One region of the Gordonia sp. SID5947 genome, then DNA from elsewhere that is predicted to be linked to it. Evidence: predicted binding sites of a transcription regulator. Region 1 holds the regulator's gene; the other holds the start of a gene.
The links. The regulator LexA, encoded in region 1, represses DNA repair genes until DNA is damaged. The targets are predictions, from matches to a motif close to CGAACANNTGTTCG.

Region 1 (14,683 bases):
GGGGACCGGCGCGATCGAGGCCAGCCGTTCCGCGAGTTCGGCGGTGACGTCGGCGGTGATGTCTCCGAACCCCGAATAGTGCGCCAGCCGGCCGAGCTGATCCGCAACCGCCTGTGCCACCTCGGTTCGACCGTGGCCGATGTTGGTGAACCAGAGACCCGCGGTCGCGTCGAGATACTCGCGCCCGGAGGCATCCCAGATCCGCGTTCCTTGTCCGCGGGTGACCACGAACGGCCCCTTGGTGGAGACCGAACCCATATCGGCGAAACCGTGCCACAGTGAACCAGCCATGCCCCAATCATGCCGGGCGTGCGCCGAGTCACCTCCCTCGACCCCATATCCTGGACTGATCATGCCCGTTCCGACCGCAGAGGACCGACGAGCGCTCAACGACCGCCTCGCCGACGTGACCATCCTCGACGCCCACCGTTTGCGCCGACGTATCGGCAAACTCGGCAACTCCCCGAAACCGGCGGCCTGGGACAAGCTGGTCGCCGACGTCGACGCCGCATCGCACCGGCTCGAGCGTCGACGAGCCACGGTACCGACGATCACCTTTCCGCCGGACCTCCCGGTGTCGGCCGCTCGTGACGAGATCGCCGCCGCCATCGCCGACCACCAGGTGGTGGTGATCGCGGGTGAAACGGGATCGGGCAAGACCACCCAGCTCCCCAAGATCTGCCTCGAGCTCGGTCGCGGAATCCGAGGAGCCATCGGTCACACGCAGCCACGTCGGATCGCCGCGAGTTCCGTCGCCCGTCGCATCGCCGACGAAACCGACACCGAGCTCGGTCAGGCGATCGGGTACTCCGTGCGGTTCACCGACCGGGCAGGCGCGAACACACTCGTCAAGGTGATGACGGACGGCATCCTGCTCCGTGAGATCGGCACCGACCCCCTGCTGCGCCACTACGACACGCTGATCGTCGACGAGGCCCACGAACGCAGCCTCAACATCGACTTCATCCTCGGGTACCTCAAGCAACTCCTGCCTCGCCGCCCCGACCTCAAGGTGATCATCACCTCTGCCACGATCGAGCCAGACCGGTTCGCCCGACATTTCGCGGCCGACGCCCCCGCCGAGGTGCCGATCCTCGAGGTGTCCGGACGCACGTATCCCGTCGAAGTCAGGTACCGCCCGTTCAGCGACGACCGGGATCCCGATTCCGATCATCGCGACCTCGATCAGGTCCAGGCCGTCGACGAAGCGGTGAGTGAACTGTGGGCGTCGCATCGCTCGGGTGACATCCTCGTCTTCCTGCCGACAGAGCGAGACATCCGCGAAACCGCGGACGCCTTGCGGCACCGGGTGTCCGCAGGTGCCGAGATCGTCCCTCTTTTCGCGCGGCTGTCGATCGCCGACCAGCAACGCGTCTTCGCGCCGTCGAGCGGACGGCGGATCGTCCTCGCGACCAATGTCGCCGAGACCTCACTGACCGTGCCGGGCATTCGGTACGTCATCGACACCGGCACCGCTCGGATCTCCCGCTACTCCACCCGGTCGAAGGTGAATCGTCTTCCCATCGAACCGATATCGCAGGCCTCTGCCCGGCAACGCGCCGGGCGTTGCGGTCGGGTCGCGCCGGGCATCTGCATCCGGCTCTATTCCGAGGAGGACTTCGAGAACCGTCCGGGGTTCACCGATCCGGAGATCCTCCGGACCAACCTGGCCGCCGTCATCCTCCAGATGGCCGCGCTGCGCATGGGTGACGTGTCAGCGTTTCCCTTTGTCCAGCCCCCCGATGCGCGCGCCATCCGTGACGGCATGGCCGTGCTCGCCGAGCTCGGCGCCATCCAAGCAACCGATCGCGACGATCATGAGCCGGTCCTCACCCGGATCGGTCGGGACATGGCACGGATACCGGTCGATCCTCGCCTCGCCCGCATGCTGATCTCCGCACATGAACTCGGATGTCTCGACCACGTCTTGGTCATCGCGGCGGCACTGTCGGTGCCCGACGTCCGGGAACGACCGGCCGAACATCGCGAGGCGGCCGCCGCCTCCCACCGCAGATTCGCGGTGCCCGGTTCCGAGTTCCTCTCCTACCTCGAACTCTGGTCGTATCTGAACGACCGCCGCACCGAGCTGTCCGGGAATCGTTTCCGCCGGATGTGCGAGACCGAGTTCCTACATTTCCTCCGGATCCGGGAATGGCAGGAGCTGCATCGTCAGCTGTCGCGCATCGTTTCCGATCTCGATTGGACAGCCTCCGGATCACCGCGCGACGCCGATGCGATCCATCGTTCCATCCTGTCCGGGCTGTTGGGCAACATTGCAGTCCGCCAGGGTGATTCGCGTGACTACACCGGCGCGCGCAACACCTCGCTGGCGATCTTCCCAGGCTCGTCGTTGGCCCGTAAACCGCCACCGTTCATCATGGCTGCGGAAATCCTCGAGACATCCCGACTCTTCGCGCACACCGTCGCCGGTATCGATCCCCTCTGGGCCGAAAAGCTCGCGGGCGACCTCGTCCGCCGGTCGTACAGCGAGCCGCATTGGTCTGCCAAGCGCGGCGCGGCGATGGCCTATGAGCGGGTGACGCTCTACGGCGTCACCCTCGTCGCCGCGCGGCGCGTGCCCTTCGGCACCATCGACCCGCTGACATCGCGGGAGATGTTCATCCGCCATGCACTCGTCGAGGGCGACTGGCGCACCGATCATGTGTTCTTCCACCGCAATCGGGATCTTCTCGAGGCGGCCGCCGACGTCGAACACCGCGCGCGGCGCCGCGACCTGGTGATCGACGAGCAACAGCTCTTCGAGTTCTATGACGCCCGGGTCGGAGCCGACGTCGTGTCGGCGCGGCATTTCGACACCTGGTGGAAGAAGACGCGACGCGAACACCCGGACCTGCTCGACCTCACGCCGGAGGATGTCGCGGCCGACGTCACGGTGGCGGACAACGACTTCCCCGGAGCCTGGCAGCAGGGCGAGACCCGACTCGAACTCCGCTACCGGTTCGAACCGGGCGCAGCCGACGACGGCGTGACGGTCGTGATCCCCCGGCCGCTGCTCGATCACATGCGGCCCGCGGGTTTCGACTGGTCGGTCCCCGGTCTGCGTTCCGAACTCGCCACCGAGCTCGTGAAGTCGCTGCCCAAGGCACTCCGGAAGTCCATGGCGCCCGCCCAGCGGTTCGCCGATCTCGCCGTGTCGCGGCTGACCCCTCGCTCGGAACCGCTGGTGACCGGGCTGGCTCGCGAATTGACGTCCATCACGGGCATGACGGTGTCCCCCGGTGACTTCTCTCTCGAACGTGTGCCGCCGCATCTGACGATGAACTTCGCCGTCAGCGACCGCAGCGGCGCCGTGCTCTCGACCAGCAAGTCGCTCGCCGACCTGCAGAAGCGATTCGCCGGTTCCGACGACACGCCGGAAACACGCACCGTCCACACGTCGTGGACTGCCGAGGGCATCGGCGACCTTCCCGAAACGACCACGACAACTGTTGCGGGCCAGACGATCACCCGCTATCCGGGACTGGAGGTCACACGGGACGCCGCCGGCAGGCCGGTCGGCGTCCTCCGGATCGACGCGGTCACCGCAGCCGAACGCGACCACAAGCTGGCGGAGGCGGTGATCGTGCTGCTCGAGTCGACGATCCCGACGCTCTCCAGAAAGATCACCGGCACCCTGGACCCGGCGGGACGATTGGCATTGAGCCAGAGCCCTTATCGGCACGCGGACGATCTCCTGGCTGATTGCACGCGCAGGGCGATCCGAGACACCGTCGCCGCCAGGAACATCACCACCATCCGCACTCCCGGTCAGTTCACGCGATTACGCGACGAGCTCCGACCGATCGTGACCGACGCTGCCCCAGAGTATTTCACGCTCGCAACCGACGTTCTCCGTCATCTCGCCCCCCTTCGATCAGAGATCGATCGGGACAGCGGTTCGGTCGCCGCCGACGACGTGGCCGAGCAGCTGGAGAATCTCGTCTTCGACGGTTTCGTCGCGGCCACCCCGCGTGGGCATCTGACCGAGATCCCTCGCTACCTCCAGGCGGCCGAGAACCGATTGGCCGACCTCTTCGGATCGTCGAGCCGTGACCATGATGCTCTCGCCGCGGTCGACCGGGTGATCGCACACTGGAACCGGAAGGTCACCCAGTTGCCCGCCGGAAGACGCGACGCCTTCAACGAGTACGCGCACTGGATGGTCGAGGAACTCCGGGTAGGCCTGTTCTCGCAACGCCTCGGAACCGCGTACCCCATCTCCGAGAAGCGGGCGCTGCGGGCCTTGGACACGTTCCGCTGAGCAACCGCGCAACGCAGCACGATCAGCGAGGCCATCATTCAGAGACGGTCGACCCCGCCGCGTCCACGGTTTTCTCCTGCGACAGGTCGTCGATCTCCCGCTGGAAGTCCGCCAGGGAGTCGAACGACCGGTAGACCGAAGCGAAGCGCAGGTAGGCCACCTCGTCGAGCTCACGCAGCGGTTTGAGAATCGCCAATCCCACCTCGTTGCTGGGGATCTCGGCCGACCCCGAGGAGCGCACGGCGTCCTCGACCTGCTGCGCGAGCTGCGCCAGCGCATCTTCGGCCACGGCACGGCCCTGACAAGCGCGGCGAACACCGCGCATCACCTTTTCGCGACTGAACGGCTCGGTGACCCCATTGCGTTTCACCACCGACAGCACGGCGCTCTCGACCGTCGAGAACCGGCGACCACACTCCGCGCACGAACGGCGCCGTCGGATCGCCTGCCCTTCATCGGCGACACGCGAGTCGATGACCTTGGTGTCTTCGTTCTTACAAAACGGGCAGCGCATGTCGTCCTCACGCACATCTCTGGACACTCCGGCGCACCGGATGCTCGCTACGCCGTGCCGGTTTCCGGCTGGAACCTGTGACATGGAGGATACCGCCCGCCGCTCAGCGGTATGCGGGCGCGATGAGCGCCTGGCCCACTCGAAGGCCCGACGACGGCAGGGCATTGCGCTCCACGATCTGGTCGATGACCGACTGGCGAGGCATGTCCGGCGCCACGCGATCGGCGATCGAACTCAGGGAGTCACCCTGACGCACATGCACCACCTCGGTACCGACCGGCTCGGGTGCGACGGACGCGGCGTAATTCGATCCCACGATCGCGACGACCCAGACGAGTGCGGCAAGCGCACTCCCGACCAGCACCGCCAGGGCGGCCGCGCGCCTGCGGGCATACACACGCCGTTCGCCTGCCGGTGCCGCACACCTGGTGCCGGCGAGCCGGGCGCCCTCCCCCCGGCGCCCGGCCGGACGCCCGTCTCCCGGACGGGTCGGCTCGACGCGTGCGGCACGGCGAGGATGCGCGCGGCCTGCCGACGTGACCGGTCGTCGCGGGGCGACGATCGGCGACTCACGGTGCGGGGCTCCCCTGCGCGACGTCCGGCCGACGGGCGTCTCGCGGTTCGGCGTCTCGCGGGTCGGTGCCTCGCGGGTCAAGGTGGCTGTGCTCATCGTGTCCTCCTGGGATCCGAATCGGCCGTTCCCTCGATCACATGTTCGATGGAACGCATGTTCGATTAGTAGCACGATGCTCCGACAAAGTCCCGACACGCGTCGAACAAATGTTTGAACCTCTCGGCCGGTTCGGTTAACCTCGGGCCTGAGACAGATCGATCGACCAGCAATTTTGCGAGACGAACTCGATTCCGGCGACCGCCGACGAGACGGCAGCCGACAGGAAGGACTCAGCGATGAGCGACAAGGTCGGCGGGCGGCGTGGAGCCTCCCGCGGGATCCACGAGGCCGCAGGTACCCCCGACGGGTCGTCGGATCCGGCACCGGTCGTCGCGGATCCCGAGGTCGCCGAGGCCGCACTCACCCCCCGGCAGCGCGGGGTCCTCGAATTCATCCGTCAGTCCGTGCGGGACCGGGGCTATCCGCCGAGCATCCGCGAGATCGGCGACGCGGTCGGACTGACGTCGACGTCGTCGGTGGCCCACCAGCTCCGTACGCTCGAGCGCAAGGGCCTGCTCAAGCGCGATCACAACCGTCCCCGTGCGGTCAACATCCAGGACGGCGACCACACCCCGCCGGGCGGCGCGGCCGCCGGGCTCGCGGATGGTCAGGAGTTGCCGACGCCGACCTTCGTGCCCGTACTCGGACGTATCGCCGCCGGAGGGCCGATCCTGGCCGAGCAGGCCGTCGAGGACGTGTTCCCCTTACCTCGGGAACTGGTGGGCGAGGGATCCCTGTTCCTGTTGCGCGTCGTCGGCGAATCGATGATCGACGCCGCGATCTGCGACGGTGACTGGGTGGTGGTCCGCCAGCAGAACGTCGCCGAGAACGGCGACATCGTCGCGGCCATGATCGACGGCGAGGCGACCGTGAAGACGTTCAAGCGCAAGGACGGTCACGTCTGGCTCATGCCGCACAACGATCTGTTCGATCCCATCCCGGGCGACGAGGCCGCAATCCTCGGCAAGGTCGTCACCGTCATGCGGCGCGTATAGGGTCAGCTGGCTAACGCCGCCGCCGCCGCGGCCCGGGCGGTTGCGGGATCGGCGGTCTGCAGTACCGCGGCAGCCGCCGACCGGCACTGCTCGAGGGTCACCTCCGAGAGGCGCGCGCCCACCGGCGCCGCGGCCGCGGGTGCCGCGGACAGGGAGCTGACGCCCATACCGACGAGCACACACGCCAACAGCGGATCGGCGGCCGCCTCCCCGCACACCCCGACCGGCTTGCCTGCGGCCTGGCCGGCGCGGGCAACCATGTCGATCAGCGACAGTGCCGCCGGCTGCCACGGATCCGTCAGGGCGGCAAGTTCGGCCGACATCCGATCGGCCGCCATCGTGTACTGCGTCAGATCGTTCGTGCCGATGGACACGAAGTCGACCTCCGCCAGTATCGCGGGGCCAGGATCGCGGCGGCCGGCACCTCGACCATGACCCCCGCCACCAGTCCGCGCCGACGCACCTCGTCGGCGAATTCCGCTGCCTCGGAAGCGGATGCGATCATCGGGGCCATCACCCACGGCGTTGCTCCACTCTGCTGCGCAGCCGCCGCGATCGCGTCGAGCTGCGTGGCGCGGACCTCGGGATGGTCGATGGTGATCCGATTGCCTCGCACCCCCAATGCGGGATTGGCCTCATGGGCCTGTGTCACGAACGTGAGCGGTTTGTCGGACCCGGCGTCGAGTGTGCGGATCACGACTTTCCGATCGGCGAACGCGTCGATCACCTCGCGATACAACTCCGTCTGTTCGTCTGCCGTCGGGGCCTCGGCCCGATCGAGGAACGCCAATTCCGTGCGGAAGAGCCCGACGCCCTCGACGGGGTGTTCGGACGCGTTGCGTGCCGACGGCCCGTCGGCGACGTTCGCGAGCACCGAGACCGGATGCCCGTCCGCGGTGGCACCGGGCCCAGACCACGACGCGACCGCGGCCGCCTTCCGCCGGCTCTCGTCGACACCGGCGAGTGCCTTCGCCTCGTCCGGCGCGACCTCGAGAGTGCCCGCCGTGCCGTCGACGAGGACCTTGGTGCCCACCGCCACGGTCTCGAGTGCCGCCATCGCCACAACACACGGAATCCCCAACTGCCGGGCGATGATCGCGGTGTGACTCGTCGGTCCACCGAGACGTGTGACCAGCGCGGTGATGAGTGTCGGATCGAGGCCTGCGGTATCCGCCGGGGCGAGATCGTCGGCGAGCAGCACGGACGGCACCGACGGTTCCGGTACGCCGGGCTCTGGCACCCCCAGAAGCTCGGCGACCACCCGGTCGCGGACGTCATTGAGATCGGTGACGCGTTCGGCCATCAGTCCCCCGAGCTTGGTGAACATCGCGGCGAACTGCTCTGTCGCGGCCACGGCCGCAGCCGGCGCCGGGGTGCCCTTGGCGATCAGGGCCGACGCGGCACCCACCCACCCGCGGTCTTCGGCGAGACCGGCGGTCGCGACGAGCACCTCGGATGCAGCGCCCGAGGCGTGTGAGCCCCGGTCCCGGAGCCGTCGCGCCACCGCGGCGGCGGCATCGGTGAATCTTCTGGTCTCGATCTCCCGCTCGTCCTCGGCGACGGCGGCCTCGACGCTCGGGTCATATTCGGGTCGGGCGCCCGGCCAGATAGCCGGACCGAACGCCAACCCGCCCACCACCGGGGTCCCCTGCAAAACCTGCGTCCGTTCCACGGCAGTCCTATCTGTCCATCGGCGCGAGATCGGTCCCGACATCGCATGAAGGGGTCTTCTCGCCATCAGGCCCCATGTGGAATGAGGCCGCGATCAAAAGTTCTGTGATCCAAGTTACAAGAAAACCTTGACTTGTCAACACAAACAGGCGTAAACACAGACATAGCAACATTCAAATCCACAGACTTCAAAATTCACCGACTTCAACAGACAGGGACGCCGTGTACGCCGAAGAACGTCAGCAGGCGATCGCCGATCAGGTGCGGACCGACGGCCGCGCATCGGTCGCTGCACTGGCCACGCTGTTCGACGTGACCAGTGAGACGGTGCGCCGGGATCTGGCAACTCTCGAACGCGCCGGACACCTCCAGCGCGTTCACGGCGGCGCGGTTCGGCCGGGGTCGACACCGGTGGTCGGCGAGCTCGGTATCGATGAGCGTCAGATGACCCACACGCACGAGAAGGTCGGTATCGGGCGTGCTGCCATCCGTTTCCTTCCGCCCGACGGTGGCTCCGTGTTCTTCGACGCCGGCACCACCACCTACCAGGCCGCCCTCGCTCTGCCGCGCGATCGCCGGTTGACCCTGATCACCCACAGCATCCCCATCGCCGCCGCACTGGCCGGTCACGGCTCCTCGGATCTACACATCCTGGGTGGTCGAGTCCGCGGGCTCACCCAGGCGACCGTGGGGTCCGAGACCGTCGCGGCGCTGGAGCGACTGCGCATCTCGACTGCCTTCGTCGGCACCAACGGGATCAGCGAGTCTCACGGACTGTCCACACCCGATCCGGATGAGGCCGCCATCAAGGCGGCCATCGTCCGGGTGGCCAATCGCGTTGTGGTGCTTTCCGATTCATCAAAGATCGATCGCGAGGATCTGTCCTCGTTCGCAGACCTCGCGGATGTCGACGTGTTGGTCTCCGACGCCGGGCTCGACCCGGACACCTCCGCGGCCCTGGCGGCCCGCGGCATCGATGTCGTGATCGCGTGACCGGAAGGACCCCATGACACCCTCATCTGCAACGCCGGCGATCCTGACCGTCACCGCCAACCCGAGTCTCGACCGGACCCTCGAACTCGCGACGCCTCTGCGCCACGGTGAGGTGCAGCGTGCCAGTTCGGTGCGTGCCGAGCCCGGCGGGAAGGGCATCAACGTCGCGCGAGTGGTGTCCGAGGCCGGTCTGCCGACCCGGGCCGTGCTGCCCGCACGGACCGGCGACCCACTGCTCGGTGCACTCGACACCGTGGGCCTCCCCTATCTCACGCTCCCGATCAACGGCGCCGTCCGGTCCAATGTGACGATCGCCGATCCCGACGGCACGACCACCAAGATCAACGCGCCCGGTTTCGATCTGAACCCGGCCGAGGCGCACGCCCTCGTCGATGTGATCGTCGAGAACGCCGACGGTGCGAGGTGGGTGGCCCTGTGCGGGTCCCTGCCACCGGGACCATCCGACAACTGGTACCGCACCGTGATCGACGAGCTCGACGGACTCGGCTGCCGTGTCGCAGTGGACACCTCGGGCGGACCGCTGACCGCGACCGTCCGTGGTCGCGTGGATCTGTTGAAGCCCAACGACGAAGAGCTGGCCGGGGCCACCGGCGCCGATTCCGCGCGTCTCGTCGCCGCGGTGTCACAAGGCGACCATGCGCCGTTGATCACCGCGGCACGCACTCTCGTGGACCGCACCGGAGCCGCCGTCCTCGCCACCCTCGGTGCGGCCGGAGCCGTGCTGGTCACCGACGCGGGCGCCTGGTTCGCCACACCACCACCGATCGTGCCCCGCAGCACGGTCGGTGCCGGGGACTCGGCGCTGGCCGGGTACCTGATCGCCGAGACCCGGGGAGACACCGAGGCGCAACGTCTGCGTACCGCGGTCGCCTACGGCTCGGCCGCCACTGCTCTTGCCGGCACCCAGCCGCCCGAGCCGGAGCACCTCGATCTCGACGGGGTGACGGTCACCGACCTGTCGGGAGCCGCCCACGTCGGATGACCCCGACCATCACCCACGCGGACCCATCATCACCCGACGACACCCATCCCGATGTAGAAGGAAACCCGATGTCCGAACAGATCATCACGACGCAGACGGTGAGTCTCGACGTCGACGCCGGCGCCGACCCGGCGGCCGTGATCGGCTATCTCGCCGGAGCACTACAGTCCGCAGGACGCACCACCGATGCCACCGATCTCACCCGGGGCGCACTCGATCGCGAGGCGAAGTCCGCGACCGGGCTGCCCGGAGGAATCGCGATCCCCCATGCCCGGGCCGAATCGGTCACCCAGGCGAGTCTCGCGATGGCGCGGCTGTCCGCGAAGGTCGACTTCGGCGCCCCCGACGGTCCGGCGGATCTGGTCTTCCTCATCGCTGCGCCGTCCGGCGGTGCGTCCGAGCACATGAAGTTGCTGAGCTCCTTGGCACGCTCTCTGGTCCGGCCCGATTTCGTCGCGTCGCTTCGCGCTGCGGAGACCGATGAGCAGGTCGTGCGACTCGTCGACGATGCGATCAATCCCTCGCCTGCCACAACATCTGGGACGGCGGCCGGCGCGGCGGCGGTAGGCGTGGCGGCAGCAAGCGGTCCGGCCACAAGCGGTCCGGCCGCGACGTCGGCGACGACAGAGTCGCAGTCGGGTGCCACCGGCACGTCTTCCACAGATGCGGCCGCCGTGCGACGCCGGTCGATCGTTGCGGTCACCGCGTGTCCGACCGGTATCGCCCACACCTACATGGCGGCGGACGCGCTCACATACGCGGCCGAACGCGCCGACGTCGACTTCCATGTGGAGACACAGGGCTCGTCCGCGACAACCGCGTTCGATCCGCAGGTGATCGCGAAAGCGGATGCCGTCATCTTCGCCACAGACGTGGGCGTCAAGGGCAAGGATCGCTTCCACGGCAAGCCCGTCATCTCCTCCGGCGTCAAGCGGGCGATCAACGAACCCGACACGATGATCGCCGAAGCAGTTGCGGCAGCGGACAATCCGAACGCCGCCGTGGTGGCCGGATCCGGCGACCATGTCCCGGAGGGTGTGGCGGACACCGGTGGTGTCGGCCTCGGCAAGCAGGTCCAGCAGGCGCTGATGACCGGTGTCAGCTACATGATCCCGTTCGTCGCGGCCGGCGGCCTGCTCATCGCCCTGGCCTTCCTCCCGTTCCTGGGCGGCTATGAGATCGCGAACTCGACCCTCGACACATCCGGGGCGCTCAACGACGGCCAGTTCATCGCGTTGAACAACAGTCTGTGGGACCTACCCGCCGGTGGGCTCGGCCAGTACATCGGCGCGGTGCTGTTCGCGGTGGGTGGCCTCGCCATGAGCATGCTGGTCCCGGTCCTCGCCGGTTACATCTCGTTCGCCATCGCCGATCGGCCCGGAATCGCTCCCGGCTTCGTCGCGGGTCTCGTGTCGGTCGCCGTGGGCGCAAGTTTCATCGGCGGTCTGGTCGGCGGTCTCATCGCCGGTGTCGCGTGCCTCTGGATCGCCCGACTCCCGTTGCCGCGGTGGGCACGAGGGCTGATGCCGGTCGTGATCATCCCGCTCCTGGGCAGCCTGATCATCGGCGTGCTCCTGTACATGCTGCTGGGCAAGCCGCTCGCATGGCTGACCGACCAGATGACCGACGGCCTCAACAGCATGTCCGGAGGCTCGGCGATCGTCCTGGGCATCGTGCTCGGCCTGATGATGTGCTTCGACCTGGGTGGCCCGGTCAACAAGGCGGCGTATCTGTTCGCCACCGCGGGCCTCGCGATCGGCGGTGACGCGCAACTAGAGATCATGGCCGCGGTGATGTGTGCCGGCATGGTCCCGCCACTCGCCCTGGCCCTCGCCACCGTGCTGCGGCCGAAGCTCTTCACCGAGCCGGAACGCGAGAACGGCAAGGCGGCCTGGCTGCTCGGCGCGTCGTTCATCTCCGAGGGCGCGATCCCGTTCGCGGCGACCGACCCGTTCCGTGTCATCCCGTCGATGATGGCCGGTGGCGCGCTGTCGGGAGCACTGATAATGGCGTTCGGCGTCACCCAGCGCGCCCCGCACGGCGGCATCTTCGTGTTCTTCACGATGAACCACTGGGTCCTGTTCCTGGTCGCACTCGCCGCCGGGATGGCACTGTCCGCGGTCCTCGTCATCGCGGCCAAGCAATGGGGCACGGCCCGCACACAGGCCACGTCCGTATCCGAACCGGAGACCGTCGCCGCCTGAGGCGATCGGTCAAGGCGCGCCCTGCCACCGCGTATCGCGTGCACAATCGTCGTCAGCGACACACACGATTTCAGACATCACCACCGAATGAGTGAGGAGACACCCATATGCCAAGCACCACTGTTGCCGTCGGCTCCGCCGTCGGATTGCACGCCCGCCCCGCGACGATCATCGCCGAGGCGGTCGGCGACACCGGCAGCGCGGTCACCATCGGCCTCGAGGGCGGCGACCCGGTGGACGCCGGCTCCGCGCTGATGATCATGACCCTCGGCGCCGAGAAGGGCACCAACGTCGTGGTCACCGCAGAGGATCAGAACACCCTCGACGCCATCGCCACGCTCGTCGCCAGAGATCTCGACGCCGACTGACGCCGCCCACCGCGACACCTCCCGCTCCGCCGGTACGCCTTCCTCGAGCGGGCGCAGTTTTTCCGTCGACCGGGCGCGGGTTCACATCGAGCGTGTGTGCCCTACACAGGGTGCGCACGCGCGGCGGGGTCACGACACGGTGAGGTCGTCGAGTGCGCCCGCGAAGGCCACCGGGACACGCACACGCATCCTCGTGCCGTGCGCGGTGTGCTCGCTCGACAACACCTCGCCCTCTTGGTGAATGCGCGAGACGAGGTCACCACGGGTGTACGGCACGTCGATCGTCAACTCGACATCGGACCGGCCGACGAACTCGCGCACCCGGTCGAACAGCTCCGGCAGTCCCTCACCGGTGCGTGCGGACACGAAGACCGCATCGCCGAAGGCACCGCGGAGTTCGGCCATCCGGGTCGCGTCCACGGCGTCGATCTTGTTGATCACCAACAGTTCCGGCGGTGGCGTGGCATCCTCCTCGGCGACCACCTCGTTGATCACCTGCCGAACGGCTGAGATCTGTTCGGCTGGAAAGGAATCCGATCCGTCGACGACGTGGAGGACCAGATCCGCGTCGACCACCTCCTCCAACGTCGACCGGAACGCCTCGACGAGTTGTGTCGGCAGGTGACGCACGAATCCGACGGTGTCGGTGAACACCACCACACGCCCGTCGTCGAGGGTGGCGCGGCGGGTGGTGGGGTCGAGCGTGGCGAACAACGCATCCTGCACGAGGGCGCCGGAGCCGGTCATCGCGTTGACGAGACTGGACTTTCCGGCGTTCGTGTAGCCGGCGACCGTCAACCTCGGGATCGCATTGCGTTCGCGGGCCGCGCGCATCACGGTGCGCGACTTCTTCATCCCGCGGATCTCGCGACGCAGCTTGGCCATCCGTTCGCGGATCCGACGACGATCGGTCTCGATCTTCGTCTCGCCTGGACCGCGCAGGCCCACGCCTCCGTTGCTCCCCGCACGACCACCTGCCTGGCGGGACATGGACTCACCCCAGCCGCGCAGGCGGGGCATCATGTACTCCATCTGCGCGAGGGACACCTGCGCCTTGCCCTCGCGTGAGGTCGCGTGCTGGGCGAAGATGTCGAGGATCAAGGCGGTCCGGTCGATGACCTTGACCTTGACGATCTTCTCGAGCGCGGTGAGCTGAGCGGGCGTGAGCTCGCCGTCGCAGATCACCGTGTCGGCGCCGGAGACGAGGACGGCCTCCCGCAGTTCGTCGGCCTTGCCGGACCCGATGTAGGTGGCCGAGTCGGGCCGCGACCGCCGCTGGATCAGCGCATCGAGAACCTGGGAGCCGGCCGTCTCGGCCAAGGCGGCGAGTTCGACCATGCTCGCGCGCGCCTGTGCGGCGCTGCCCTCGGTCCAGACACCGACCAGAACGACACGTTCGAGTCGCAGCTGCCGGTACTCGACCTCGGTGACATCGGTGAGTTCGGTCGACAGGCCGGCGACCCTCTGCAGCGAGGCGCGCTCGGAGAGCTGGAGCTCACCTGTCGTGGGTTGGGCCAGCCCGCGGACGATGTCGCGGCCGGCGCCCGGCGCGGTGACGGTCTCGGGGAGATCGGTGAGATCGTCGTCGTCCGGGGTGGACGGAGAAAATGGTGTGGATGCTGATTCGGTCATAGGCAGAACCATGATCTCACGTCCCGGGACCGCGCAGCACCCGGTTTTCCGGTGCGCAGCGGACCGTCGCGGTGCTCAGTCGTCGAGTCGATCCCACCCTGAACGTAGTTCACCGTCCGCGACCAGCATCGACGGTCCGCGCAAGTAGGTGCCTTCGGCGCGGATACCGACCTCGACACGTCCGCCGGGGACAGTGATGCACAGGGTTCCAGTGGTCTCGTCACGCGCCGCGAGCACCGCGACGGCCGCCGCCACGAGGCCCGTCCCGCAACTGCGGGTCTCACCGACACCGCGCTCGAACACCCGCATCGACGCGGGCAGGCGTCCACGTTCGTCCACCGGCCCGGCAGGCGTCACCAGCTCCACGTT
Region 2 (14,683 bases), 760 kb from region 1:
TCGCCCGGGTACGGCGAGTAGACGCCATCTGTGCCTCCCGCCTCCCTCGTTGCTCGACTCGGGCGGCCCGGGTCGGGCTCGCCGGAACGCACTCACGATACCGTCAGCGCGAACCCTGTCCGTTACGGGTGAGTATGGATGCGCACGCGATCGACATCGGTGCGCGCCCTTCGTCGCCTGACCCCCTGCGGTCAGCGCGCCTCCAGGGTCAGCCGCGGCGCGGGACCCGAGAGGGGTACACGGTCGCGCTGCAGCAACCACGACGCGATGGTGCCATACATCGGTGCCGCCGACTGTCCACCGCTACCGTCGGAGCTGCGCTTGGGATTGTCCAGCATGATGCCGATCACGTAGCGGGGGTTATCGGCCGGAGCGATACCCGCGAAGGTGATGTTGTAGTTGGAATTCGAGTAGCAACCACAACTCGGGTCGACCTGCTGGGCGGTACCCGTCTTGCCCGACATCTGGTAACCCGCGACCGCTCCCGTGTAACCGGTCCCCTGCTGTACGCCCATCGGGTCCTTCTGCATGACAGCCCGGAACATGTTCCGGACCGTCTCCGCGGTCCGGGGACTGACCACTCGCACGCCGTCTGGCCGAGCCAGGTCCTCGGTGTCGCGGCCATCGCGCCGCTCGGACTCGATGATCCGCGGCGGCACCCGGACGCCGTTGTTGGCGATGGTCTGATACATCCCCGTCATCTGCAGCAACGTCATCGACAAGCCCTGTCCGATGGGCAGATTCGCGAACGAACCGCCCGACCACTGACTCAGCGCCGGGACCTCGCCGGCACTCTCGGCGGGCAACCCCACACCAGTGCGTTGCCCGAGACCGAATCTGTCCACCAAGTCCGCAAACCGCTTCTCCCCGACCTTCTGGGCGAGCATCAGGGTCCCGACGTTCGACGACTTGCCGAAGATCCCCGTCGTCGTGAACGGCTCGACACCGTGAGACCAGGCATCGTTGACCGTCACACCCGACATGTTGATGCTGCCGGGGACGCGATGGACCTCCGTCGGTGTGGTGACGCCGTACTCGATGGCGGCCGAGGCGGTGATGATCTTGTTGACCGAACCGGGCTCGAACGGCGATGTGACCGCACGATTGCCGAGGTCGGCGTTCTGCTGGTCTGCCAGTGGCTGCGATGCGTTGAACGTGTTGTCGTTCGCCATCGCGACCACCTCGCCGGTCTTGGCGTCGAGCACCACGGCCGAGGCGTTCTTGGCACCCGATGCGGCCTTGGCCGCCGACACCTGACTCTGCACGAACCACTGGACATCGGAGTCGATCGTGAGCCGGACGGTCGCGCCGTTGATCGCCGGATGCACATTGCGGGTGCTGCCCGGGATGATCGCCCCGTCGGAACCTCGATCGTAGGTCTTGGAACCGTTGGTACCCGCCAGTTGCGAATCGAGGGATGCCTCGAGGCCGACCAGGCCGTTGCCGTCGTAGTTCACGTCGCCGATGATGTTGGCGCCCAACGACCCTCCGGGATAGAGGCGGATGCTCTGCGGATCTGCCCCCACCTCCGGGAACTCCTCGGTGATCTTGTTGGCCACCTCGGGGCTCACCGATCGGGCGAGATAGACGAAGGTGTCGTCGCTCTTGAGTTTCGACAACAGATCTTGCTCACTGATCGAGCCGCCGAGCGCCGAGGACACGCCTTTCGCGATCTCACCGAGGCGGTCGTCCACATCGGGCAACGCGGCATCCTTTTGGTGCGCCTCGTCGATCGTCTTGCGCACCGCCTTGGGCAGGAAGGTGAGCGATCGCGCCTCGTCGGTGTAGGCCAACGGACGGCCGTTGCGATCGAGGATGGCGCCGCGTTTGGCGGTGAGGATCTGGGTGTACTCCCGCTGTTGGGCCGCCTGGGCCGAGATCGACGACGCTTCCACGGTGTGCACCACGATCATCCGGACCGCCACTGCGATCACCGCGAGGATCACCAGCGCCCCGGCGATCCGGCTTCGACCCAGAAATGTCTCAGGACGCTGCGGGCCGCCTGCGCCGGCGCCGGAACCTCCGCGACCACCTCCGGCACCACCACGGCCGCCTCGACCGCGACCTGACGAACCCGCGTCGAAACGCTGGAAGACGGCACGTGTCATGGTTGCCAATTGTCCACGCTGTTAGCGGGATTCCGGCGAATTTGCGCCCGGCGCGTTCTGGTTCGTCGGCAGTACGTTGGGCGCCGGGCGGACGGCGGGCGCGGGCGGCGCGGCCGCCCCCGGTCCCGGTGCCGCGGCATCTGGCGTGGTGGCCGACGACGCGCCGGGCGCCGTCGTCGGGGCGGGCGCCGGGTTCGACGTCGCGCCGGCAGCCGATCCGGACGACGGCTCCGTCGACGAATCCTGCTGCGTGCCAGTGGATGACATGGTGCCGCCCGGAAGCCCCTCGGAGTCGTCGACCTTCTTCGGGTCGATGCTGGACACCGGATCGGGACCGGTCGGCGGGTTGATCGAACGCATGGCGCGACCCTGCGCGGCTTCGGGATCGCCGATCACCCGCGGCCGTCCGGTGCCGTTCACGACCATCCGAGCCGGGTTCTTCGCCGGGATCATGCCCAGACGAGATGCCTTGTCGGACAGTTCTGGTGCCGAGTCGCCTGATTCGTAACTCCGCTTGAGCGAGTCACGGCGATCGAGCAGCGCCTGATTCGCCTGACGCTCCTCACCGAGTCGATACGAATCGGCCGCGGCCTTCGTCGAGAGCAGCAGGCTCAGGCCGAGGCCGACCACGAGGAGGGCGAGCACCGGTACCACGAAGGGAATTCCGGCGATTCGGGCACGCACCGAGAGCGGACGACCCGCCACGGGCATCGCCTTCGCCTTTGACCGGCCGGCGATCTGGTCGGCCCGCTCATCGCGCTCGAGTCGCTTGCGCCGACGATCGATCGCGCGCTGCGCCGCGCGCGACCGGGTCGCCCGTTCGCTCTCGTATCCCGAATGCCGTCGGCTCCGGCGGATCTCGTCCGCACCGACATGGTCATCGTCGATCTCGATGTCCTGCAACAGGGTCATGCGCGATCCTTCTCGTCGACACGTTCGATCACCCGGACACGCACCGGGGCTGACCGAGGGTTCTCCGCTTGTTCCTGGTCGTTCGCTCGCTCGGCGCCGCGGGTGATCAGACGGAAATCCGGTGCGGAATCCGGCAATTCGACCGGGAGTCCGAGCGGTGACGTAGATGTGGTGCGAGTGACGAACTCCCGCTTGACTATCCGGTCCTCCAACGACTGATAGCTCATCACGGCGACCCGCCCACCGACCCGCAGGACCGACAGCGCCGCGGGCAGCGCGCGACGGAGCGCATCGAGTTCGTGGTTGACCTCGATACGCAACGCCTGGAAGGTACGCTTCGCGGGATGCCCGCCGGTCCTGCGCGTGGCGGCCGGTATGGCGGCGTAGAGCAGCTCGACGAGGCGGGCGCTGGTGGTGAACGGCTCCCGGTCACGCTCCCGCACGATCGCCGACGCGATCTTCCCGGCGAACCGCTCCTCGCCGTACTCGGAGAGGATGCGCGCCAGGTCGCCGTGTGAATAGGTATTGAGAATGTCTGCCGCAGTTGTGGTCTCGGAAGAGTTCATCCGCATGTCGAGCGGCGCGTCGACCGCGTAGGCGAAACCGCGGTCGGGGCGGTCGAGTTGCATGGACGACACACCGAGGTCGAAGAGCACCGCGTCGACGAGGTCGACGCCGGCGTCGGTGAGCACCTCGCCGATCTCGTCGAATCGGGCCTGATGGAACGTGATCCGATCACCGAACTCCGACAGCCGGTCGCGTGCGATGTCGAGGGCGTTGCTGTCCCGGTCGATACCGATCACCCGCACACGAGGATCGGCGCGCAGGATGAGTTCGGTGTGACCACCGGCACCGAGCGTGCCGTCCACGAAGACGGGGGTGCTGCCGGCCCCGGGGAATGCCGCCGTGATGAGTTCCACCATCCGGTCGGCCATCACCGGCAGATGTCCGAACTCGCCGGACCGGCGGACAGCGTCGCCCGGCTCCGTGTGCGGAGAGCGCCGGTCGGATTCGCCGTCCGGCTGCTCGTGGCGTGCGTTCACCGACCTCCTCCTCGGACTGTGCGGTTCGATTCGTCGGTGGCGGGCGGTAGGGGCTCGCAACGGGGCTTCTCCGATGAGGCGGGGTCTCGGCCCGATCGCGCACCTGGCGTTGGGGAAGTACGCCAGGGTCGCTCCGGGCCGAGGCCTCGACCCATCCGATCCCGTATTCATCTGTCTGCCCGATCGCGTGCCTGCTAGAGCAACGCGTCCAGGGCGGCCGAGCCTGCGGCGGAGAAGTCCTCCTCGTGCCGGCTCTGGTAGTCGCTCCATGCTTGCGCGTCCCAGATCTCGAGGTGGTCGAACCCGCCGATCACCACGCACTCCTTGGACAGGCCCGCGTAGGTCCGGTGTTCGGCCGACAGGGTGATCCGGCCCTGCCCGTCGGGCCGCTGCTCATCGGTACTCGCGAAGAAGTACCGCTGATAGGCCCGAGCCTCGGGGTTGTTCCGCGATGCCGCCATCGTCCGTTCCGCGATCGCATCGAACTCGTCGGCCCGATACACCGACAGGCTGCGGTCCTGGCCTCGTGTGACCATCACCCCTCCTGCCAACGCGTCGCGGAACTTGGCGGGCAACGTGAGCCGCCCCTTGTCGTCCAACTTGGGTGTGTAGGTGCCGACAAATCGCACGGACATGTCGCCACCTCCTGCCCTACCGAGTTCGACGTCCGGTCCGTCTCACCCAGTGCTGCCACAGTACCCCACTTTCCTCCACTTTCCACCCCCGACGCCCACGCATTCCCCTCACGATCGTAAAAGCCCAGTTCAGTGGCTTGATCTGGTGCGGCCGCACCGCGCGACACGGCGCGTCGCAGCCAACTTCGCGTGGTGGCAATGGTGCTGAAAAGCGCCAAAGTTCCAGGTGTGACGCAAGGGTTGGCCGCGGTGGGGCGTAGTGGGGCGCTCCGGTGGGGCGCGGTGGGGAATCGGGTGGGGCGCGGTGGGGAACGCAGGGTGGGGCGCGGCAAAGGTTCCGCCGCGGAGGGGGAACGCCGGGCGGGGCACCACAAAGGTTCCGCCGCGGAGGGGGAACACGAAAAAGACCGCACACCGGCCTGGTGTGCGGTCTGGAAACGACCTGACAGCCGGGAACTCACCCGGCGGAAGTTCTACTCCTGCTCGAACCGGCGGTTGAACCGCTCTTCCATGCGCTCGGAGAACTTTCGTTTGGGTCCGCTGCCACGTGACTCCTTGGCACCGGGGCTTTGCGCACCGTCAGCTCCCGCCGACCGGGTGCCGCCACCCCAGAGTGCGAACAACCCCGCCCCGAACATGACCAGAAAGCCGATCAGGCTGATGATCGGGAAGCCACCGACGCGCACCTCGACGACGAGTCCACCGACGAGGAGGACCAGACCGACAACGAAGATGGCGACCGCTTGCAGGCGGCGCCGGCCACTGGACCGTCCGAGGCGACGGCGTTTGACGCTCGACGCGAACTTCGGGTCTTCGGCATACAGAGCGCTTTCGATCTGTTCGAGCATCCGCTGCTCGTGCTCCGAAAGAGGCACCGACCCTCCTAACTCCCACTCCACCGACCCGACCGCATCGCCGTTGCCGGTCCTGCTCGATGTCGACGCCGTCTGCCGCCGTCTGCGGCTTCAATTTCTCATGATACGAGGAGATTCACCCGGCGACCACCATTACCCGAGGTTGGCTCGGATCATACCGTCAGGCCGTCCGATCCGTACGGGCGGCCTGGTGGGGCAACTTGCCTTGTTCGTACGAGATCAGCAGGGCCTCGACCGCATCGAGCAACTCGATGACCTTCCGGCGCATCTGTTGCAGCATCCGATCGTCGACCGCGCGGACCAGGCCGGCCTCGATGTCGAGACGCGTCCGCGAGCGGGCGGCAAAGTAGGCGGCGTGGTCGTCGAGTTCCGGTACCACCACCGGCACGCGGTTCCAGGCGCTGCGGGAATGCCGACGCCGCACCGGCCGGTTCGACGGCTCATGGATCTCCAGTGCGGCACCCGCGGCACGCAGGGCGGTGAGGTAGTACTGGCGGAAACGCTCGGCGGAGTCGTCCACACCGTCGGCGTTGTCGAACAGGTTCTGGGCGCGGTCGAGCAGGTCACGGCTACGGCCCACCACGATCGGATCGATGTCCGTCGTGGTCCCGGTCGTCGGAGTCGAATTGGGCATGTCCACCTCCCCGTGGTCAGTCGTCCGCCGTTGTGCACGTGCGACTGCTGTATACAACGCCGGCCCGACAGCAAACGCTTCCCTCGTCGCCGTCGGGCCGGCGCCCGATGTCGGCGGGTGGGACAGAACAGCTTGCGGAGGCTGATTCATCGAACACCCGTTCGACATATTCAATATAGCTAGCACCTCCGTCACCTTCAAGGCGACGGGCGACCCCGATCTCCAGTGTCCGACGAGAGGACAGACGTTCGTTGACGATCCGCCTCGTTGATCTGACCGGCCAGGATTCCCGGATTTGGCTCGAACCCGCCCTCGACATCTACGTGACCGCGATGAACTATCCCCGCGGCACCGAGATCCACCGGGCGGCACTCTGGCGCGACCACATCACCCGGCCGGGCTGGCGTGCGATCGGGGCGGTCGCGACGGTGCCGCCCACCGAGATCACCTCCCCGCAGATGGCGCGCAGGCGGCTGTCCCGGCCGGTGGCCATCTCAGACAACGAGCTCCTCGTCGGCATCGCCTACGGCTATCGAGGCGCGCGCGACCAATGGTGGAATCAGCAGCTCCGGATCGGCCTCCGTCAGGCGGGGCATTCCGATTCCTTCGTCGAGGCGATGACCCACGACTACTTCGAGCTGACCGAACTGCACGTACACCCGACCGCCCAGGGCCGCGGGATCGGACAATGGCTACTCGGCCGGCTGCTCGCCGGTCGCCCAGAGGCCCAGGTGTTGCTGTCGACACCCGAGGCGCCCGCCGAGGACAATCGGGCGTGGGCACTCTACCGGCGCATGGGCTTCGTCGACATCCTGCGCCACTTCACCTTCACCGGAGACCCGCGGCCCTTCGCCTTCCTGGGGCGGCCGCTTCCACTGGTGCCCGACGAACCGACCCGTGCATGACGACCAGACGGAGGTACCCGATGTGAGTCCCGACGGCGATCGGACCCATCAGCCACTCGACGCGATCGTCGTCGGGGCGGGCCACAACGGACTGGTCGCGGCGGGTTACCTCGCTCGGGCCGGCCGATCGGTGCGCGTGATCGAACGCGACGAGGTCGCCGGTGGCGCCGTCTCCACGATCGAACGCTTCCCGGGTTACCGGGTCGATCGCGGGTCGTCGGCGCACCTGATGATCCGCCACTCCCCGATCCTCGACGAACTGGCACTCGCCGATCACGGACTGCGCTACGTCGACTGTGACCCGTGGGCGTTCGCCCCCTCGACAGACCGGACCGGGCCGATCATCTTCCGCACCGATCTCGCCGCGACCTGCGAGTCGATCGAGCGCGCGGTCGGCGCCTCCGACGCCGAGGCCTACCGCCGGTTCGTCGAGGTGTGGCGGCCCCGGGCCAAGGCCGTCATGCGCTCCTTCTACTCCCCGCGGGTCCCGGGCGGTTCGCCGCGGCATTCACCGGTCTCACCCGCACTGCCGACTCCGCGCGCACAGGGCTCATCGGGCGCCGGACGGGCGCGATGCTCTCCCTCACGCAGGAGCTGATGTCCTCGGGCGACGCCCTGCTCGATCGGTGGTTCACCTCCGAACCGCTCAAGGCGGCACTGGCCTGGTTCGGTGCGCAATCCGGGCCGCCCATGAGCGCACCGGGCACCGCTCCGATGATCGGCTTCGCCGCACTTCAGCACGACATCCCGCCCGGGCGCGCCATCGGCGGCAGCGGCGCACTCACCGAAGCGCTCCTCAACCGGCTCGGGAGCGATGGCGGTGAGGTGTTGTTGGGGCGGGCCGCCACCACGATCACCCGCTGCGGCGACCACTGGCAGGTCCGGACGATCGACGGCGAGGGCCACTGCGCGCGCAAAGTGATCGCCGCCTGTCACATCGCCACCACCCTCGACCTACTGACCGCAGGGGGTTACGACCAGGAGACCGCGAAACGCTGGCGGTCGCAGATCGTCATCGGGGACGGCATCGGTATGGCCGTGCGGCTCGGCACCGATGCCCTACCCGCCTATCGCGACCTGCCGTCAGATCTCCCCGCGCACGGCGTTCATTCGGCGCTGGCCCTGCTGGTGACCGATCGCGCGCAGCTCCGACGGGCCCACGCCGCGGCGTCGGTCGGCGACCTGCCCGAACGCCCGGCCTGCGTGGCGATGGGATACTCGGCGATCGACCCCTCGCTCGCCCCACCTGGCAGACACCTCGTCAACATCTGGGCTCAGTGGCATCCCTATCGACTCGCAGGCGGCAGATCATGGGCGGAGGCCGGGCGGGATGCGGCCGCCGCGATCGGCGCGGAACTCGATCGGCACGCGCCCGGATTCAGCCAACACGTCGAACACACCCACATCCAGACCCCGGACGACCTCGAGCAGGAGCTCGGTCTGCTCGGCGGCAACATCATGCACGTCGAGATGAGCATCGATCAGATGTTCTTCTGGCGCCCCCACCCCGACCTGTCCGCACACTCCGTCCCGGGTGCGGACGGCATCCTGCTCGCCGGGGCGTCGACCCATCCCGGCGGCGGCGTGACCGGCGCCAGCGGCCGGATCTCGGCGCACCTGGCGCTTCGCAGGTGACCGTGCGCGTCGGCATCGGCTTGCTCACGCGCATCTGGCACGATGAGCAACGTGCGCTCGTCTTCCCGTAGGTCCGCGGTCCTGTTGCTGGTGTCCCTGATGGCTGCCGGTCCCCTGCTCACGGGTTGTCTGGAACGCTCGACCACCGTCGGCGACCGGTATTCCGGCACCATCGTCGTGGCGACCTCTCCGGACAACCCTCGCGGCGCACCCAAGCTCGACGTCCCAGAGTCGATGGGGTCGAGTGTCACCCTCAGTGACTACTCGACCCGGCCGGAGTCCGAGACGACTGCCGCCCCCGGCAGTTCCCCCACGCCGTCGGCCCCGGCGAGCCCGGGTGCGAGCGCCGCCCCGGGCGAGGGCGCCGCCAACGACAAGGTGATTCCGCGCGTCGGCACCCGAGCGGTCTTCACCGATCTCACAGCCGGACAGTTCAGCCAACTCGGCGACATCGTGTCGGCGTCCTTCGGCGAATCCGCGATGAGCATGGATCTGGCGGCGAAGCGCAGCGGCGACGTCGTCCGTTTCCGCGGCTCCGCCGACCTCACCGATCTGACACCCAACCGCGACCTCGTCGAACTCACCGTGACGTTCGGCGGTCCGGTGAGCGCCACCAACGGCGACCAGATCAGCGACAGCACCGTCACCTGGACGCCGGAGCCGCGCAAGCCCTCGGACTTCACCGCCGACGCCACCTACCCCGACCCGGCCACGGCCGCGGTCAGCAGCTGGTCGTGGTTCCTGGCATTGCTCTGTCTCGCGACGGTGGCGATCGTGGGCTGGCTCGCCTACCTCAAACGGGATCGCAGTCCCCGTCCGGGACGACCGCGACGTTCCGGCCCGCCGAGCACCGGATCTGCGACGACAAAACCCGGGACGTCCGAACAGACCACCACGGCGGGCTCCGCCGGGCGCTGATCCACGGCCGCCGGGGCCTCAGCCGACGGTTGCGCTCAGCGCCGACGACGTGTCCACTCCGAGGCGCTCGAGAACCTCACTGGTCGCCTTGGCGAAGTTGAGGCTGCAGAAGTGGATGCACGGAACGCCCTCGCTCACGAGGCGTTGGGCCATCTCGGTCGCGAAGTCGATGCCGACGGCTCGAACCGCTTCGCGATTCTCCTCCGCGCCGTCACCTGCGGCGGCCGCGAATCGCGCCTGCACATCCGCTGGGATCACCGACCCCGACAGCTCGGCCATCCGCCGCACACTTGCCAGCGACGTGATCGGCATGATCCCGGGGATGAGCGGCTTGGCCCCCTGCTCCGGGTCGGCACGGACCAACCGGTCCCGCAGCCGAAGGAAGTGTTCGACATCGAAGAACATCTGGGTGATCGAGTACTCGGCGCCGGCTCGCAGTTTGTTCACCAGGGTGCGGGTGTCGTCCTCGAGCGACGGTGCCCGGTGGTGCCCCTCCGGGAACGACGCGACACCGACATGGAAATCGCCGAGTTGGTCGATCAGCCGGACCAGTTCCTCGGCGTAGGCGACACCCTCCGGGTGCTGAACCCATTCGCCGAGCGGATTCCCCGGCGGATCTCCCCGGAGCGCAAGGATGTTGGTGATGCCCTGATCGGCGTACGCCCCGACGAGAGCCCGCAGTTCGTCGATGCTGTGATCGACCGCGGTGAGGTGGGCCACCGGCAAGAGGGTGGTCTGCGCGGCGAGCTCGCCGGTGATACGGACCGTGCGGTCGCGGGTGGAACCACCTGCACCGTAGGTCATCGAGACGAAGGCCGGGCCCAGTCGCTCGAACGTGCGCACCGCGCGCCACAGCCTCGCTTCGGCGTCGGCGTCTCTGGGCGGGAAGAACTCCACAGAAAACGGGACGGGGCCGCGGTGGGGTGCCGACAAACGGTCCACGATCGAGGGAGCCCTGACTGGGGATGAGGTCACCCGCACATTGTACGGACCACAGCTCCGGCACCGTCGGGGCCGGGCTCCCCGACCGACCCCGTCCGCGGCACTAGCCTGGCAGGGTGACGTCCGCGCTGCCGACCCCCGACACCCTCGAGGCCGTACCCTCAGCCGTCGAGGCCGCCCTCGAGGCCTTCTTCGCGCGCGCGATCCCGGTCGCAGCCGACATCGATCCCCAGGTGGGTGCGGCAGGCGAGGTCCTTCGTGACTTCGTCCTGCAGGGGGGCAAACGAGTTCGTCCCGTCTTCGCCTATGCCGGCTGGCTCGCCGGCCTGGAATCGTCGGCGCGCGACCCGGCCCCCGGACCGGAAGCCCCTTCCGCACACGACGCACTTCGGGTCGCCGCCTCCCTCGAACTCGTGCAGGCGTGTGCCCTGATCCACGACGACATCATCGACCGCTCCGACACCCGACGCGGCCACGCCACCGTGCACCGGGTGTTCGAGCGCAGCCACCTCGACGACCGATGGGCGGGCGACGCCGCGCATCACGGGGTGGCCGCCGCGATCCTGCTCGGTGACCTCGCCCTCGCCTGGGCCGATGACATGGTCCACGGACATCGTCCGGGCGACGCGACCGAGCCGGGCGAATCCGCTCCGCGTGCCCTGCCCGCAGCGGTCGGGCGGGTGTGGTCGTCGATGCGCACAGAGGTCCTCGGCGGCCAGTATCTGGACATCGTGAACGAGGCGGGGGGCGACGAATCGGTCGGCGCCGCCTACCGTGTGATGCGGTTCAAGACCGCCGCCTACACGGTCGCCCGGCCGCTCGAACTCGGGGCGACCCTCGCCTCGGCCCCGGCACCACTGATCAGCGATCTCCGCTCGATCGGCCACGACCTCGGCGTCGCGTTCCAGTTGCGCGACGACCTCCTGGGTGTCTTCGGCGATCCCGAACGAACCGGCAAACCATCCGGTGACGACCTGGTCGCAGGCAAGCGCACCGCGCTGCTCGCCGTCGGCCTGGCGCGGGCAGGCGAGCGCGATCCGGCACTCGCCGCCCGACTCCGTGCTGCCATCGGCAGACCGCTGACCGACGATGAGGTCCGCGGCGCCCGGGCGATCCTCACCGACGTGGGCGCGGTCGATGAGATCGAGACCCAGATCGAGGGTTTGCTCGCCACTGCGTTGGCCACCCTCGCGACGGCCGACATGTCCGATCCGGTCCGTGTCGAGCTGAGCGTTTTCGCCCACCGCATCGCCCACCGCTCGACGTGACCGCGACGCGCGCACGTCGCCGCGACCGGGTGGTGATCATCGGCGCGGGGATGTCGGGTCTCTCGGCGGCGCTGCGGCTCACCGGTCTCGGCCACCGGGTCACCGTCGTCGATGGGTCGCCGAGCGCGGGCGGGCTGGTCCGAACCGAGACACCCGCAGCGGAGCCGCGCGGACCTGATTCCACCCTCGGCGCCGTCGGATTCGACACCGGGGCAACGGTTCTCACCATGCCGTCACTGATCGACGTCGATCCGGATGCCGGTGCCACGGTGACACTGTCCACCCGCGCAACCGCCCTGTACCGCGACGGATCACGCGTCACGGGCGTCCGCCTCGACTCCGGCGACGCCCTCCCGGCGGATGCGGTGGTGGCCGCCGTACCGATCGCCGAGACGGCACGGCTGCTGGGCGCCGAGTTGCCGCGCGGTCCGCGGTGGCGCCGGCTCCGGTACTCCCCGAGTGCCGTGGTGATCCACGGTCTCGCACCACGTTCGGTCACCGAGAGCTGGCCGGGGCACCATCACACTCTCGACTTCGCGGCAGCCTGGACAGAGAAGTTCGTCGACCTCACCCGCACTCCGGGACGCCTCATGCGTGATCCATCGTTCCTGGTGACACGTCCCGCACTGTCCGACCCCGGCCTGACCGGTCCGATGGAGCCGGTCTCCGTCCTCGCCCCTCGCCCCGATCTGACCACCGCGAACCTGCCATGGGAGGCCCTCGCCGGCCCCTACGTCGACGAATGCCCGCAGACACTCGCCGCGCGTGGCCATCACCAGATCGACACGGCTCTGCGCGTGCTGCGCGTCGACGACCCCGGCACGTGGGCGGCCGCCGGCCTGCCGGCCGGAACGCCGTTCAGCGCCGCTCACACGGTTCGACAGACCGGTCCGCTGCGAACCCCCAACCGGTGGCCGGAGAGCCACAATCTGTTCCTGGCAGGTGCGGCAACCGTGCCGGGAGACGGCATCCCGCCGGCGCTGGTGTCGGGGCGGCTCGCCGCCGAGCGCGTCGTCGCGACGCTCGGCGAATCGCCGCGCCGTAGGATCGGGCCGTGACCGCGACCCGCGACCAATCCCCGCGATCTCGCTGGAGCCAGTCGGTTCGCGAGGCGGGGTTCGCGGACCTGCTGGTCGGCTTCATCGGTTCCGTCCTCGTGTGCATCGGCAGCTTCGGCGTCGGCGACATCGCGCGGAACAGCACGGTGGCCCAGGACCTGGGCCTGTCGGCAATCACGTACGGGCACGGCAAGACGTTGTTCGGCAGCGTCTTCTGGCTCGGCGTCGCGACCATGGTCATCGCCTGGGTACGTCTGGGACGCCGGCTCGACACCGACCGGGTGGCGCTCTCGGTGCGCACGTTCCGCTGGGGAATAGTGGGCTGGGCCGCGCCGCTCGCCCTCGCCGTCCCGGTCTACAGCCGCGATGTCTACGCATATCTGGGACAGGGAGCGTTGTTCCGGGAAGGATTCGACCCGTATGCAGACGGGCCGGCACACCTTCCCGGACCGCTCCTCGACAGCATGGCGCAGGTCTGGGCGACCACCACGGCACCTTACGGTCCACTTTTCGTCGGCATGACCCGGGTGGTCACCGAGATCACCGGCGACCACGTCATTCTCGGGGTCTACGCGATCCGGCTGGTCCTGTTGCCCGGACTTCTGTTGGCGCTCTGGGCGATTCCACGACTGGCCGGCCATTTCGGCGCATCGCCGCAGGCCGGACTGTGGCTGGCGCTCGCCAACCCGATGGTCCTCATCCACCTGGTGGCCGGCAGTCACGTCGAGTTGCTGATGATGGGTGTCCTCGTGGCCGGCGTCGCGCTGGTCGTCACCGGCCGACACGTCACGGGTCTCGTCGTGCTCGGACTGGCGGTGTCGATCAAGGTCACCGCCGGTATCGCGATCCCGTTCGTGCTGTGGATCTGGTTGTCGCACATCCGCGCCCGCCGGCGCGTCGAGCCGGTCGACGTGGCCCGGGTCCTCGCCTCGGTGATCGGGATCACCGTCGCGGTGTTCGGCGTGTGCACCGCGCTGCTCGGGCTGGGTCTCGGTTGGCTGACCGGCCTCGGGTGGGCGGATCGAATCATCAACTGGTTCACGGTGCCCACCCTCGCCGGGCACCTCGTGACGCTGGTGGCCGCCCCGTTCACCGCGCTGAATCTGCAACCCGTGCTGGGGGTCACGCGCGCGGTCGGGATGGTGGTGCTCGCGATCATCCTGGTGGGTCTGTGGTGGTCGCACCGTCGCGACGAACGCAGCGCGATGGCAGGCATGACGTGGGCGATGCTCGCGGTCCTGCTCCTCGAACCGTCCACGCTCCCCTGGTATTACACGTGGGTGCTGTGCCTCGCGGTGGCGTTCACGCTGCCAGGGTGGGTACGCGCGACCGTCGTCGGCGTCTCCACGTTCATGCTCATCGTGTTCCAGCCCGACGATTCGATCCTGTTCTACAAACTCCCCGAGGTACTCCTCGCGACTGCGCTGTCGGTACTCGCCGCGGTCTCACTCACACGGCGGGATCCGTTGCGCCTCGGCCGGGTCGTCTCCTGGTTCCGGGGTCCCGACCGGTCTGACGAGCCCGACGGATCGACGACACCCCGTGCCTGAGAGCGTGCTTCGCGATGCCGTCGAGCGACCCGGCCGTCGCGAGACGCACATGGCGTGCCCGCACGTCTGCCCTGGTGGGACCGTCGGTCAGAAGGCCTGGGCCTGCGCTCGGCGGATGACCTCGCGAGCCGAATGTGTGTGCAGCGCTTCGGCGGGACACATACCGAGGTCGTCCTGGGTGGCGAACAGCCACTCCATCG

Region 2: a site for LexA is predicted at 6,358-6,371, ahead of GTV32_RS02185 (SAV_6107 family HEPN domain-containing protein). Genes of this name have one in related genera too.

The regions. Positions count from the first base shown of each region.
Region 1 is NZ_WWHU01000001.1:1,205,599-1,220,281, forward strand. Features, by position in the region: gene GTV32_RS05605 (aminotransferase class III-fold pyridoxal phosphate-dependent enzyme) at 1-291, opposite strand, end outside; gene hrpA (ATP-dependent RNA helicase HrpA) at 353-4,261, shown strand; gene nrdR (transcriptional regulator NrdR) at 4,296-4,775, opposite strand; gene GTV32_RS05620 (LysM peptidoglycan-binding domain-containing protein) at 4,879-5,445, opposite strand; gene lexA (transcriptional repressor LexA) at 5,685-6,443, shown strand; partial or broken gene ptsP (phosphoenolpyruvate--protein phosphotransferase) at 6,446-8,157, opposite strand; gene GTV32_RS05635 (DeoR/GlpR family DNA-binding transcription regulator) at 8,337-9,107, shown strand; gene GTV32_RS05640 (1-phosphofructokinase family hexose kinase) at 9,121-10,110, shown strand; gene GTV32_RS05645 (fructose-specific PTS transporter subunit EIIC) at 10,179-12,314, shown strand; gene GTV32_RS05650 (HPr family phosphocarrier protein) at 12,422-12,682, shown strand; gene hflX (GTPase HflX) at 12,812-14,314, opposite strand; gene dapF (diaminopimelate epimerase) at 14,390-14,683, opposite strand, start outside.
Region 2 is NZ_WWHU01000001.1:441,651-456,333, reverse strand. Features, by position in the region: partial or broken gene GTV32_RS02215 (UDP-N-acetylmuramoyl-L-alanyl-D-glutamate--2,6-diaminopimelate ligase) at 1-28, opposite strand, end outside; gene GTV32_RS02210 (penicillin-binding protein 2) at 192-2,108, opposite strand; gene GTV32_RS02205 (hypothetical protein) at 2,130-3,020, opposite strand; gene rsmH (16S rRNA (cytosine(1402)-N(4))-methyltransferase RsmH) at 3,017-3,964, opposite strand; gene mraZ (division/cell wall cluster transcriptional repressor MraZ) at 4,258-4,698, opposite strand; gene GTV32_RS02190 (DUF3040 domain-containing protein) at 5,172-5,573, opposite strand; gene GTV32_RS02185 (SAV_6107 family HEPN domain-containing protein) at 5,734-6,207, opposite strand; gene GTV32_RS02180 (N-acetyltransferase) at 6,459-7,112, shown strand; partial or broken gene GTV32_RS02175 (NAD(P)/FAD-dependent oxidoreductase) at 7,135-8,747, shown strand; gene GTV32_RS02170 (DUF3153 domain-containing protein) at 8,790-9,665, shown strand; gene GTV32_RS02165 (methylenetetrahydrofolate reductase) at 9,684-10,640, opposite strand; gene GTV32_RS02160 (polyprenyl synthetase family protein) at 10,724-11,875, shown strand; gene GTV32_RS02155 (FAD-dependent oxidoreductase) at 11,872-12,933, shown strand; gene GTV32_RS02150 (alpha-(1->6)-mannopyranosyltransferase A) at 13,002-14,483, shown strand; gene GTV32_RS02145 (Rv2175c family DNA-binding protein) at 14,571-14,683, opposite strand, start outside.